DNA from 2 places in the Planococcus sp. BI3 genome. Region 2 is predicted to be linked to the other one. Evidence: a T-box and tRNA genes for the amino acid it is inferred to sense, from the RefSeq annotation. Region 2 holds a T-box; the other holds one or more tRNA genes.
What was found. A T-box is a leader RNA that pairs with one kind of tRNA and senses whether it is charged. The one in region 2 lies ahead of tyrS (tyrosine--tRNA ligase), so its partner is inferred to be a tRNA-Tyr.
Positions count from the first base shown of each region.

Region 1: it encodes a tRNA-Tyr, which carries the amino acid that the T-box ahead of tyrS (tyrosine--tRNA ligase) is inferred to sense. The anticodon was not compared.

Region 1 covers NZ_CM155266.1:2,494,775-2,499,189, forward strand. The annotation lists gene AC1MEO_RS12525 (LysR family transcriptional regulator) at 1-221, opposite strand, end outside; gene AC1MEO_RS12530 (citrate synthase/methylcitrate synthase) at 327-1,406, shown strand; tRNA gene AC1MEO_RS12535 (tRNA-Ala) at 1,477-1,549, opposite strand; tRNA gene AC1MEO_RS12540 (tRNA-Lys) at 1,579-1,651, opposite strand; tRNA gene AC1MEO_RS12545 (tRNA-Gln) at 1,663-1,737, opposite strand; tRNA gene AC1MEO_RS12550 (tRNA-Tyr) at 1,757-1,840, opposite strand; tRNA gene AC1MEO_RS12555 (tRNA-Val) at 1,860-1,935, opposite strand; tRNA gene AC1MEO_RS12560 (tRNA-Glu) at 1,944-2,018, opposite strand; tRNA gene AC1MEO_RS12565 (tRNA-Thr) at 2,075-2,147, opposite strand; rRNA gene rrf (5S ribosomal RNA) at 2,190-2,305, opposite strand; rRNA gene AC1MEO_RS12575 (23S ribosomal RNA) at 2,381-4,415, opposite strand, start outside.
Region 2 covers NZ_CM155266.1:1,223,554-1,227,968, forward strand. The annotation lists gene AC1MEO_RS06170 (general stress protein) at 1-257, opposite strand, end outside; gene tyrS (tyrosine--tRNA ligase) at 412-1,677, opposite strand; T-box leader at 1,753-1,941, opposite strand; gene AC1MEO_RS06180 (transglycosylase domain-containing protein) at 2,046-4,415, shown strand, end outside.

The DNA.
Region 1 (4,415 bases), 1.3 Mb from region 2:
TGTTCCAAGACTTTTTCCGCTCTTTCCTTAAAATACCGTCCTTCCTCGGTCAACGACACCCGGTTATGGCTGCGTTTGAACAAAAGAAGGCCCAGACTTTCTTCCAGCAACCGGATATGGACAGTGACACTTGGCTGGGACATCATCAAGCGTTCCGAGCTCATTCTGAAATTCAAGGTTTCTGAAGCATCCACGAAGGTTCTCAACCACTGGACTTCCATGACATCCCTCATCTCGATTACTATTCTTAATTGTCTCAATTATATATCTTTATTTTTTTTTATCAAATCAGAGGAGTAAACTAAAAGAAAAAGGAGGAATTTCACATGTTTCAGCCAGGATTGAAAGGTGTAGTAGCTGTTCAAACTGCCATTGCCTCTGTTGATGGAGAACGGGGAGAACTGCGCTACCGGGGGCAATTGGTGGAAAGTGTTATAGAAGGCAGGTCGTTCGAAGAAACTGCTTATTTTCTCTGGCATGGCCAGTGGCCCGATGCTCCGCAGTTGCAACAGCTTCAGCAACAATTGACCAACTGCCGGGAATTGCCGGCACATATTGTCCGCATCGCTCAGCTGCTGCCAAAAGAAACCTCTTTAATGGATGCCATGCGGACACTGGTATCCGCTTATCCCGATGCCAAATTCCAAGCCTTGTCTTCTGCAGAACAAGCGATTGCACTGACAGCCGCACTGCCGGTGATGACCGCTCTTTTTTACCGCCTTCAAAACGGGCAGGAGCCGATTGCGCCGCGAGCTAATTTGGGGCATACTGCCAACTACCTGTGGATGATCAACGGACAGGAGCCGACTGCTGCACAGACGGAAGCGCTCGAGACTTATTTGAAATTGACGATGGAGCATGGCATGAACGCTTCGACTTTTGCAGCCCGCGTCACCATCTCCACCAAGTCCGATCTCGTATCTGCCGTGACGTCAGCCCTCGGCACCATGAAAGGCCCGCTTCACGGAGGTGCGCCATCCGGTGTCATTGACCTGCTCGATCGAATGAAATCTGAAGACCGCATTGATGCTGTGATTTCAGAAAAACTGGACCGAGGAGAAAAGATCATGGGATTCGGCCACCGTGTCTACCGGACAGAAGACCCCCGATCGGTTGTCCTCCGTAAGAAATGCCTGGATCTGCAAGGAGAAGATCCATGGCTCGACTTGGCGGCTACTGCCGAGGCTCGCATCATCGAGCTGCTGAACGAGCGCAAACCGGGACGCGCGCTCTATACCAATGTGGAGTTCTATGCAGCGGCCATCATGAGGTCGATTGCCATGCCGACAGGGTTGTTCACACCGACCTTCAGCATCGCCCGCATTATCGGATGGACCGCACACGCACTGGAACAACAGGAGAATAACGTCATTTTCCGCCCACAATCGGAATATATCGGAACCTAAAAAAAAGCCGTATCCAAATTAATGGATACGGCTTTTTTACACATGGATAGTACAAATACACATGGAACAATGGAGCCTAGGGGGCTCGAACCCCTGACCTCGTCACTGCCAGCGACGCGCTCTCCCAGCTGAGCTAAGGCCCCGCGCTGAACAGGCGCAAGGAATTTGAAAATGAGCCATGAAGGATTCGAACCTTCGACCCTCTGATTAAAAGTCAGATGCTCTACCAGCTGAGCTAATGGCTCATAGTAAAAAATGGCTGGGGTACCTGGATTCGAACCAGGGCATGACGGGATCAAAACCCGTTGCCTTACCGCTTGGCTATACCCCATTGCTAGATATAAGAAAACTGGTGGTGGGGGGCAGATTCGAACTGCCGAACCCGAAGGAGCGGATTTACAGTCCGCCGCGTTTAGCCACTTCGCTACCCCACCGTATGAATTTACGAAAAAATGGTGGAGGATGACGGGATCGAACCGCCGACCCTCTGCTTGTAAGGCAGATGCTCTCCCAGCTGAGCTAATCCTCCATAAAAATTGGTGACCCCTACGGGATTCGAACCCGTGTTACCGCCGTGAAAGGGCGGTGTCTTAACCGCTTGACCAAGGGGCCTTGGTTAAAATAAATATGTTTAACTTCCTGCTAATAAACTCCTAAAAGAAAACAAAAGCTTCCAACCGGATTCGAACCGGTGACCTCTTCCTTACCATGGAAGCACTCTACCTGCTGAGCTATGGAAGCAAGGTAAAAGAATCATTAGGTACAAAAAATAAACATAGAATAGCCCAGCGACGTCCTACTCTCACAGGGGGAGACCCCCAACTACCATCGGCGCAAAAGAGCTTAACTGCCGTGTTCGGGATGGGAACGGGTGTGGCCTCTTTGCCATCATCACTGGACTATTTTTTGCTTGAGCTTGTTCGCTCAAAACTGGATACACGACATTGATTCCATGCAAGAATCCGTACGGTTGTTTGGTTAAGTCCTCGATCGATTAGTATTCGTCAGCTGCACGTGTCGCCACGCTTCCACCTCGAACCTATCTACCTCATCGTCTTTGAGGGATCTTACTTGCTTGCGCAATGGGAAATCTCATCTTGAGGGGGGCTTCGTGCTTAGATGCTTTCAGCACTTATCCCGGCCACACATAGCTACCCAGCGATGCCCTTGGCAGAACAACTGGTACACCAGCGGTGTGTCCATCCCGGTCCTCTCGTACTAAGGACAGCTCCTCTCAAATTTCCTGCGCCCGCGACGGATAGGGACCGAACTGTCTCACGACGTTCTGAACCCAGCTCGCGTACCGCTTTAATGGGCGAACAGCCCAACCCTTGGGACCGACTACAGCCCCAGGATGCGATGAGCCGACATCGAGGTGCCAAACCTCCCCGTCGATGTGGACTCTTGGGGGAGATAAGCCTGTTATCCCCGGGGTAGCTTTTATCCGTTGAGCGATGGCCCTTCCATGCGGAACCACCGGATCACTAAGCCCGTCTTTCGACCCTGCTCGACCTGTACGTCTCGCAGTCAAGCTCCCTTCTGCCTTTACACTCTGCGAATGATTTCCAACCATTCTGAGGGAACCTTTGGGCGCCTCCGTTACTCTTTAGGAGGCGACCGCCCCAGTCAAACTGCCCGCCTGACACTGTCTCCCACCCCGATCAGGGGTGTGGGTTAGAATTTCAATACAACCAGGGTAGTATCCCACTGACGCCTCCCCCGAAGCTGGCGCTCCGGGCTCAAAGGCTCCTACCTATCCTGTACAAGTTGCACCAAAATTCAATATCAGGCTACAGTAAAGCTCCACGGGGTCTTTCCGTCCTGTCGCGGGTAACCTGCATCTTCACAGGTACTATAATTTCACCGAGTCTCTCGTTGAGACAGTGCCCAGATCGTTACGCCTTTCGTGCGGGTCGGAACTTACCCGACAAGGAATTTCGCTACCTTAGGACCGTTATAGTTACGGCCGCCGTTTACTGGGGCTTCAGTTCGCACCTTCGCTTGCGCTAAGCACTCCCCTTAACCTTCCAGCACCGGGCAGGCGTCAGCCCCTATACGTCACCTTACGGTTTTGCAGAGACCTGTGTTTTTGCTAAACAGTCGCCTGGGCCTATTCACTGCGGCTCTCTCGGGCTATACACCCTACCAGAGCACCCCTTCTCCCGAAGTTACGGGGTCATTTTGCCGAGTTCCTTAACGAGAGTTCACTCGCTCACCTTAGAATTCTCTTCTCGCCTACCTGTGTCGGTTTGCGGTACGGGCACCTCCCGCCTCGCTAGAGGCTTTTCTTGGCAGTGTGAAATCAGGGACTCCGAGGCTAGGCCTCTCGCCATCACAGCTCAACGTATCAGGAATGGGATTTGCCTCATTCCACGCCTCACTGCTTGGACGTGCACAACCAACGGCACGCTCTCCTTATCCTTCTGCGTCCCCCCATTGCTCAAACGGCGGGGAGGTGGTACAGGAATATCAACCTGTTGTCCATCGTCTACGCCTATCGGCCTCGACTTAGGTCCCGACTAACCCTGAGCGGACGAGCCTTCCTCAGGAAACCTTGGGCATTCGGTGGACGGGATTCTCACCCGTCTTTCGTTACTCATACCGGCATTCTCACTTCTAAGCGCTCCACCAGTCCTTGCGGTCTGACTTCAACGCCCTTAGAACGCTCTCCTACCACGGACATCTACGATGTCCATCCACAGCTTCGGTAATCCGTTTAGCCCCGGTACATTTTCGGCGCAGTGTCACTCGACCAGTGAGCTATTACGCACTCTTTAAATGATGGCTGCTTCTAAGCCAACATCCTGGTTGTCTAAGCAACGCCACATCCTTTTCCACTTAACGGATATTTGGGGACCTTAGCTGGTGGTCTGGGCTGTTTCCCTCTTGACTACGGATCTTATCACTCGCAGTCTGACTCCCAAGCATAAATCACTGGCATTCGGAGTTTGTCTGAATTCGGTAACCCGGGATGGGCCCCTAGTCCAAACAGTGCTCTACCTCCAGGAT
Region 2 (4,415 bases):
GGGCCGATTCCTGGAATGGCCAAGGCACCGATCCCAGCAAGTACCCCGCCGAGGCCGCCCAACACTCCACCAGTCGCTGCCCCCGCCGCTGCGCCTTCTCCCGCCTGTGTTCCCGTCTCTTCAGCCACGGCTTCAGTTTCCCGCTTATCTTTACTCAATACCGAGATGTCTTCACTGCTGTACCCTTCCCGCTGCAGTTCTTCGATTGCGCGGATTGCTTGGTTTTCTGTTTCGTAAGAGCCAACTACTCTTGACATTGCTAACGCCTCCTTGAAGTTTTAGTAAAGTCAATCGTCGTTCATTCCTCATGTTACCCGCTGGCTTTTCGGATAAACCTGGATTTTGCATTTTCCAGCTGAATAGAAAAAACAGGACAGCCCGGAAAATCCGGCTGTCCTGTTTAGAGGCTTGTTACTGAAATTGGACCATATGGTATTTCTTTTTGCCGCGGCGAATGATGGCAAATGCATCTTCCATCCGGTCTTTTTCGTCGACTATATATTCCAGGTCGACCACTTTTTCACCATTTACAGAAATTGCGCCATTCGTAACATCTTCACGCGCCTGTCGTTTCGAAGAAGAAATTCCAGCTTCCACGATCAGGTCAACGATGGATTTGTTTTCTTTCGCCATTTCCACAGATGGTACGTCCTTGAATGCGGCTTTCATCTCTTCAGCAGACAAAGCTTTCAAGTCCCCGCTGAACAAGGCTTTTGTGATGCGCTGTGCGTCTGCAAGTGCCTCTTCGCCGTGGATCAATTTGGTCATTTCCTCGGCCAGTGTCTTTTGCGCTTTGCGCAGGTGTGCTTCTGTCTCCACAGCAACTTCCAACGCTTCAATATCTTCACGGCTGATGAATGTGAAGATCTTCAAGTACTTGATGACATCCGCGTCCGCTGCGTTGATCCAGAACTGGTAAAATTCATAAGGCGTCGTTTTTTTCGGATCCAGCCAAACAGCGCCTCCGGCAGATTTGCCGAACTTCGTCCCATCCGCTTTAGTGACAAGCGGAATGGTGATGCCGAATGCTTTTGCTTGCTCGTCATGCGTTTTGCGGATCATTTCAAGGCCTGAAGTGATATTGCCCCATTGGTCAGATCCGCCAATCTGGATGCGGCAGTTGTGCTCGTTGTATAGATGGTTAAAGTCGATTGCCTGGATCAATGTGTAGGAAAACTCGGTAAACGAGATGCCGGTCTCCAACCGTGAAGCCACTGAATCTTTAGCCAGCATGTAGTTGACTGAAATCAGTTTGCCGTAATCGCGCAGGAATTCGATGACGCTCATCTTGCCGATCCAGTCGCGGTTATTGACCATCTTCGCCCCGTTCTCCGATTGGAAATCAAAAATCTGTTCCATCTGGACTTTGATCCCTTCAACATTGCGGTCGATTTGCTCAGTCGTCTGCAGCTGGCGTTCTTCGTTCCGGCCTGAAGGATCGCCGATCATGCCGGTCGCTCCCCCAACCAATAAAATTGGCTGGTGGCCATGCATCTGAAAGCGGCGCAGCGTCAATAACGGAACAATATGCCCGATATGCATGCTGTCGGCAGTCGGGTCCACTCCGCAATACAAAGAAATTTTCTGTTCGTCCAGCAATTTCTCCATGCCTTCCTCATCGGTCTGCTGGTATAAAAGCCCTCGCCATTGTAGATCTTGAATCAATTCATTCGCCATTGTAATTCCTCCTTAGATTTTAAAACGATGGGAGCGATAAAAAACCACATAAAAAGGCCCTGCATGAAAAATTCATGCAGGGACGCAATTGCGCGGTACCACCCAGCTTGGAGAATTTCTTCTCCCTCTCATCATGTGCCGAACGGGGCACTTCCGTAAACTCCAGGTCTGTAATTCGACTCATGCATTTTGACCGATTTGCACCACCCACCGGCTCTCTAAACAAAATTGCACGCTCTACTTCGGACCCTTCAACGTTTTAATATGAAATATACTAGTAGTTTACGTTATTATGCGACATTGTCAATAAGTTTAGGTGCAGTTATGAGAATATGATATAATATAATGGATTTTAGGAGGGCGATAACGTGCGTAATAAATTAAGAAATTGGATAAACAAAGCCGAAGAAACAACCGATAGATGGACCTCGACAAAGTGGTTCAAGCGTCTGAGCATCACATCAGGAGTCATATGGAATCTTGCATTGATCCTGGCGATTCTCCTGGTGACTGGCGGAGTTTTCGCCGCATCTGTCGGGGCCGGCTATTTTGCTTCGCTGGTGGATGAAGAAAAGCTTCGGACTCCCGATGAAATGCGCGGGGAAATCTACAGCTATGAAGAAACTTCCGAAATGTTTTTCGATAATGAGGTCTATATCGGAAAAATTCAGACAGATCTGGAACGGAAAGAGACCTCACTTGATAAAATCTCCGATGTAGCCATCGATGCCGTCCTTGCAACCGAGGATGAATACTTCATGGAACACGAAGGAATTGTACCGAAAGCCATTCTTCGAGGACTGCTGCAGGATGTCTCGAACTCCGACAGCCAAACAGGCGGATCCACGCTGACCCAGCAATTGATCAAGAATCAGATCTTGACCAACGAAGTTTCCTATGAACGAAAAGCAAAAGAGATCCTGCTTGCCATGCGCCTTGAAAAATTCATGACAAAGGACGAAATCATGGAAGCGTATCTCAACATCATCCCTTACGGCAGAAACTATACCGGTGCTAATATCGCTGGGATTGAAACTGCGGCCGACGGTATATTCAATATTTCAGCGAGTGAATTGAATCTGCCACAGGCAGCATTTATCGCCGGAATTCCAAAAGCACCGTTCCGCTACACACCTTACACTTCAACTGGTGAGCCGAAAGAGGCCGAAGGGCTGCAACCCGGAGTCGACCGGATGAAAACAGTTTTGTATCGGATGAAAGAAACCGAGTACATTACTGAAGAAGAATACAACGAAGCCCTTGCCTATGACATCGTAAAGGATTTTCGTAAAAAAGAGAATCGTGCACGCGAAAACAACAAGTTTGTATCCGTAGAAGTCGAAAAACGGGCGGCTCGGATCATTATGGATGTTCTTGCTGAAAATGACGGAATCGATCCGAAAACCCTTGAAGAAAATGATAAGCTTTATGAGGAATACGCCATCCTTGCCGATCGGGCGGTCCGATCGAACGGTTACCGCATCCACTCGACCATCAATAAAGATCTATACGATGCACACGAGGAAGCAAAAGATGCCTACACCCGCTACGGCACCACATTAACCGTTCCATCAACCAACGAAGACGGCGAAGAAGAAATGAAAGAACTTCCCGTTCAGGTCGGAAGCATGATGATTGAAAATAAAACTGGACGGATTTTAAGTTTTGTAGGTGGCCGTGACCACGAAATAGAAGAATTGAACCATGCGACTCAAGCATACCGTTCAATCGGCTCGACCGTAAAACCTTTACTCGTTTACGGACCAGCCATTGAATTTGGAACCATCGGTGCTGGAAGTCCCGTTGTCGATGTGCAGTTCACCTTAAATGACAACGGCAAACCTTGGACGCCGGCCAACTTCATCGCTTCAAGTGAACAAGGCGTTATGCCGGCACGCGATGCATTGGCACAGTCACAGAACTTGCCTGCCCTTCGCCTGTTCGGCCAAATCAGAGAAAAAATGCCGATCAATTACTTGATCAATGCCGGCTTCTCGCAAGTTGAAGAAAAAGAAAATTTCTATCCTTCAACTGCCTTGGGCGGCGGAATCGAAGGCTCTGTCGAAGAGCTTACCAGTGGATACGCCACTATTGCGAACGGCGGCAAAAGAATCGAACCTTATATGATCCAACGCATTGAAGATGCGGATGGCAATATTGTTTTTGAACACGAAACCGAAGAACAGGAAATCTACACACCGCAAACGGCCTACGTTCTGACAGACATGCTGCGGGATGTCTTTAAAACAGATAGAGGAACAGCCAACCGTGCCAATGATATGCTGAATTTCAGCGCTGATTTTGCCGGTAAAACAGGGACTACACAAGAAACAAGAGATGTTTGGCTGGTCGGATATAACCCGAACATCACAATGGGCCTATGGCTTGGATATGATCGTGAAAAGTATTCACTTGATAATTTCCAAAATGTCAATTTGCCTCCATCACTCCGTGTTAATCAGTTGTGGGCGAGCCTGATGAATTCGACTTACCAAACTTCACCTGATTTGATCGGAGCCAACGAAACATTCAAAGCTCCGGAAGGCGTCGTAACACGTTCGTTCTGCAGCATTTCAGGTCTTGCACCAGGCGGCGCCTGTTCAGCAGCCGGCCTCGTGGCATCTGATTTATTCAATGCCGATGCTATGGTTCCGACAAAAGCGGATGACAGTTTAACAAGTGGTTCGTTCACCACTATCAACGGAAAACGTTATGCCGCTTTGTCCAACACACCGAGT